Regions from separate parts of the Phosphitispora fastidiosa genome, predicted to be linked through region 1. Evidence: a T-box and tRNA genes for the amino acid it is inferred to sense, from the RefSeq annotation. Region 1 holds a T-box; the other holds one or more tRNA genes.
What was found. A T-box is a leader RNA that pairs with one kind of tRNA and senses whether it is charged. The one in region 1 lies ahead of Ga0451573_RS18580 (valine--tRNA ligase), so its partner is inferred to be a tRNA-Val.

Region 1 (2,407 bases):
TTTAACCTGATTAATCAGAGAACGGATATTGGCGATCATTTCATTAAACGCATTTGCCATTGCACCTATTTCATCATTTGAAGTAACTTCAACAGTTTGGGTAAAATCTCCCTCAGAAACAAGCCGTGTCTTTTCAACTACATGATTAATCGGGGCCAGGATACGCCCCACCACAAAGGCCATTAGCAAAACTGAAACAGCGATAACGATGACGGCAACAAGAACCGCGGACTTAAGGGCATCAGTTTGGGCTGTTTCCAGAACCTCAACCGGGATTCCCATCCTCATGGCTCCCCAATGCTGACCGTCAATCTTCACCGGATATGAAACGTCGTAAATCAATTCCCCTGTATCACGGTTGTATAACTGGGCCAGGGGAGCGGTGGCTTCGGCTGCCTTTATACCTACCGGGTCATTAAAAACCCGGCCTTCTCTGTCAAGACTGCTGTGAACATAGGCTTTGCCGGTTTTGTCGACCAGTACCAGGTATCTTACCTCATCATCAAACTCCATAAGTTCCTTGTAAGCATCTCTTAAGAGGTTATAATTTTTGCTGTTAACAGAATCCTGAGCCATACTGACAAAGGACGCCAGTACCATCATACCTTTGTCTTCGAGTTCACTGTGAAGTACCCCGGTTTCCCGGCGGTAACCCACAAATGTTGATACAATAAGGGCAATACATATTATCAGCACTGCCGTAAAGTTAACCTTCCACTGAATGCTTTTGCCAAGCTTTCCAATCATAATAATTTCACCTGCCCATACTCCTGATAATGTTTGAAATACTGCACAATAAAGTAGATTAAGACCTGAATTACCTATTTTCCCTCCTTATCAGACAGATTTTTTTACTTAGACAGTCAGAAACTTACACTTGTAATACTATCGTAAATAACAGCAAAAATCTTTACATTAACTAACAACAATTTTACAAAATACTATAAAATAGATTCCATTTAAAGATACGTTTGACAATACCGCCCGGTTTGTTATAATATATATTTCAGACATATTTAATTTGATATTATTTTTAAATGCGTTGAAGGAGAGTAGTAGAATACCTGACCTCACAGAGAGGGGTGGCCCCTGGCTGAAAGGCTCCCTGGTGGTTAAAGGGTTCGAAGTCGCTCCGGAGTTGTGCCGCCGAGGGCTTTTAGTAGGCGGCGCCGGGCAGCCCGTTACAGCGAATCAGGAGAGCCGGAACCTCTAAAGGGTATCCGGAATTAAGGTGGTACCGCGGAAACTTCTTTCGTCCTTACAGGATAAAGGAGTTTTTTTATTTTTACTCGTACTGTTAGCTCTCGAAAATGACCTGGAGTGCATATGCCACGGTCATTTCTAAAGCTAATAGCAGAGAGAAAACGAAAAGTGCAGGAGGAAGAGGAATGGAACAGAAAAACATACCAACTACTTACGACCCGCAGCAGGTTGAAAAGAGACTTTATGAGTTCTGGGAAACAAACGGTTTTTTCCATGCTAAAGTGGAAAAGGATAAAAAACCGTTTGCTATTGTGATGCCCCCGCCCAATGTCACCGGCGCTCTGCACATGGGACATGCCATGGACAATACACTTCAGGATATCCTGATCAGGTGGCGGCGGATGCAGGGGTATAATGCCCTCTGGATGCCGGGCACAGACCATGCCGGGATTGCCACCCAGGCTAAGGTTGAGGAGCAGATTGCCAAAGAAGGCTTGTCCAAATATGACCTGGGCCGGGAAAAGTTCCTGGAACGTGTCTGGGAATGGAAAGAAATGTACCATGACAGGATTGCCGGTCAGTTAAGGGTTATTGGTTCCTCCTGTGACTGGGAGCGGGAACGCTTTACCATGGATGAGGGCTGTTCGCGGGCGGTTCAGAAGGTCTTTGTGGACCTTTACCGCAAGGGACTGATTTATCAGGATAATTATATCATCAACTGGTGTCCCAAATGCCGTACTACAATTTCAGATATTGAAGTGGAGCATGAGGAACAGGCCGGTCATTTTTATCATTTGAGGTATCCGGTAAAACACAGTGATGAATATGTTTTCCTGGCCACAACACGGCCGGAAACCATGCTTGGTGATACTGCCGTGGCAGTCCATCCCGATGATGAAAGATATGGTCACCTGGTAGGCAAAACCGTAATCCTTCCCATAGTAGGGAGGGAAATCCCGGTAGTTGCCGATGCCTATGTTGACCCTGAATTTGGGACAGGTGTAGTCAAAATAACTCCTGCTCATGACCCCAATGATTTCGAGGTTGGCAAGAGGCACAACCTCCTGGAGATCAATGTCATGAACCTCGATGGCACCATGAATGAAGAGGCAGGCAAGTATCAGGGGATGGACAGGTACGAATGCCGCCGGGAGATTCTTAAGGAACTGGAGGAAGGCGGTTTCCTCCTCAAGGTTGAGGACCA
Region 2 (2,407 bases), on a different contig from region 1:
AGTGATGTGGCTGTTCAGACACGGAGAATAGTTTATGTCAGAGATGGGGAAATTGTCTCTGATGTTTCGGGCGGCAGAATTAAAAAAGACCAAAGGGTAATTCCTGATGAAATACGACCCGGAGTTTTGAGCTTTGAAAAACCTCATGAGTGGAATGGCAGGGATGGTTTTTGAAAATATTTGAAGCATTGAGGATAGCTTTGCGCGGCCTGGTTTCAAATAAAATGAGGTCACTTTTAACTATGCTGGGTGTAATTATAGGTGTCGGTTCAGTTATTACCTTGGTTTCCATTGGCGAAGGTGTCAAATCATCCATTTCCGACCAAATCCAGGGCCTTGGTTCAAACTTGGTTCTGGTCACTCCAGGGAAGGGCGCTGTGGGCATGAATGCCAGCTCCATGGGGGCCGCGGTTAGCGAACTTTCATATGAGGATGCCCTTGCAGTCGAACGTAATTCAGATGCGGTAAAAAGTGTGGCACCTCTGATTGAAAGTGGCGCTAATGTTGAATATCAGGGTGAGACAAAAGCGACTCTTTTAAGCGGGACAACAGCAAGTTATGGAGAAGTCCGTAATTCCCCATTGGCTGCCGGTGACTTTTTTACAATCGGAGACATTAGGGGTTACAGGCATGTGGCAGTAATCGGTGACACCGTGAGCCGGAAAATATTTGGCCGCGAAAACCCGGTGGGCAAGAATATCATGTTAAATAAAGCTGGTTTTGAGGTCATTGGGGTAATGGAGAAAAAAGGTCCTACCCTAACGATTGATAATGATGACAGGGTATTTATACCAATAACTGTAGCCGAAGAAATGCTTGATACCAATCAGGTGAATATGATGTTTGTCCAGGCGGACGGGCCGGAGTTGGTCAGCACGGCAGTTGCAGAAACCAGGAGGATTATCGGCAGCAGGCACAAGAAAAACGATTTTGTGGTCAGTGAACAGGAAGATATCCTGAATACCTTTCAGGGAATTATGGGGACCCTGACCGGAATGCTGGGAGGAATTGCCGGGGTTTCACTGGTGGTGGGCGGGATAGGTATCATGAATATCATGCTGGTGACAGTTACGGAAAGGACCCGTGAAATCGGAATCAGGAAGGCGGTGGGAGCCAAAAAAAGAGATATTATGTTTCAGTTTTTACTGGAGTCAATATTTATTAGCGCCCTTGGCGGGCTGCTGGGTGTTGCTGCCGGGTTTTTGGGAGCCCTGCTGCTTGGCCGGGTCATTCCCAGGCTGCCGACGGTAATTTCTCCCTGGTCGATAGCAGCTGCCTTTATATTTGCGCTGCTTGTGGGCTTGTTCTTCGGGATTTATCCTGCGCGTAAGGCTGCGCGTCTGGACCCTATTCATGCCCTAAGGTATGAGTGATGCCTTGACATTACAGTTAAAATATATATAATAATATTGTGGTACAAATCAAATAGGCTTTTTGTGGGCGAGTAGTTCAGTGGGAGAACGCTTCCTTGACACGGAAGAGGTCGGAAGTTCAATTCTTCTCTCGCCCACCAATTGGATTATCAAAGCTTGCGGTTAATTTCCGCAAGCTTTTTTAACGTTTGCATTTGAAACTAATAGGAAGGAAATATCTCATTTTTTCTGGTAGATATGCTTGCCGCAATGACCTTTTAATGTATTGTATACAAAAAAATAATTTCTCATATACTATTAGCAAATGGGGGTGAAACAATTGCAAGCATCCTTTTCTATTGGAGCCAGGGAGAACATAGAGATGCTTAAGAGTAAGCTGGATACAGAATTTGCAATGCTGCAGAATGATGGTATCAGGGTATCTCTTGAAGAGTCTCCCCCAACTGGGGGTTTAACATTTTTAGGATATAATATTGCTGATTATGGAAACTCAAGTTATTCAGAGGAAGAAACCCGCTCGATTTTCAAACACTATATTGCCAATGTTGTTTCCGAAATAATCCTTAATTATTGGGAAAAGGGTCTGCTCAAGGACATAATCAAGAACAACTACTACTATTTTTTGCCTGAGGAACAGCAGGTAATTTACGATATTGCGTTAAATCACTTAAATCACGGTGTTGAGCCTGATGATGACGCGTTTGTACACTACCTGAGCAGGAAGGCCCTGGTTCTGCAGAAGCTTATTGAGTACCTGCATACAAATGACCGCCTGATTATTGAGGGTTTTATCCGCTTCCGGCTGAAGGATTATCTTCAGGAGATTTACACTGCAGCTGATAAGGCCGTAGATGATTTTATGCTGGAAAAGGAGTATAAAGAATTCATAAAACTGCTTAAGTATTTTGTCGAAATACAGGAACCAAGGCTGGAAACAGTTCAGGTACTGGCACTGCCTTCGGGGTATTTTAAACTTCTTGACGGAAATAACAAAAATATCAGCAGCGAGTACCTTGACGGGTTTTTAATTGAAT

Region 2: it encodes a tRNA-Val, which carries the amino acid that the T-box ahead of Ga0451573_RS18580 (valine--tRNA ligase) is inferred to sense. The anticodon was not compared.

Annotation. Positions count from the first base shown of each region.
Region 1 is NZ_JAHHUL010000033.1:1,169-3,575, forward strand. Features, by position in the region: gene Ga0451573_RS18575 (methyl-accepting chemotaxis protein) at 1-747, opposite strand, end outside; T-box leader at 1,034-1,263, shown strand; gene Ga0451573_RS18580 (valine--tRNA ligase) at 1,389-2,407, shown strand, end outside.
Region 2 is NZ_JAHHUL010000009.1:82,212-84,618, forward strand. Features, by position in the region: gene Ga0451573_RS10035 (ABC transporter ATP-binding protein) at 1-174, shown strand, start outside; gene Ga0451573_RS10040 (ABC transporter permease) at 171-1,373, shown strand; tRNA gene Ga0451573_RS10045 (tRNA-Val) at 1,439-1,513, shown strand; gene ytxC (putative sporulation protein YtxC) at 1,693-2,407, shown strand, end outside.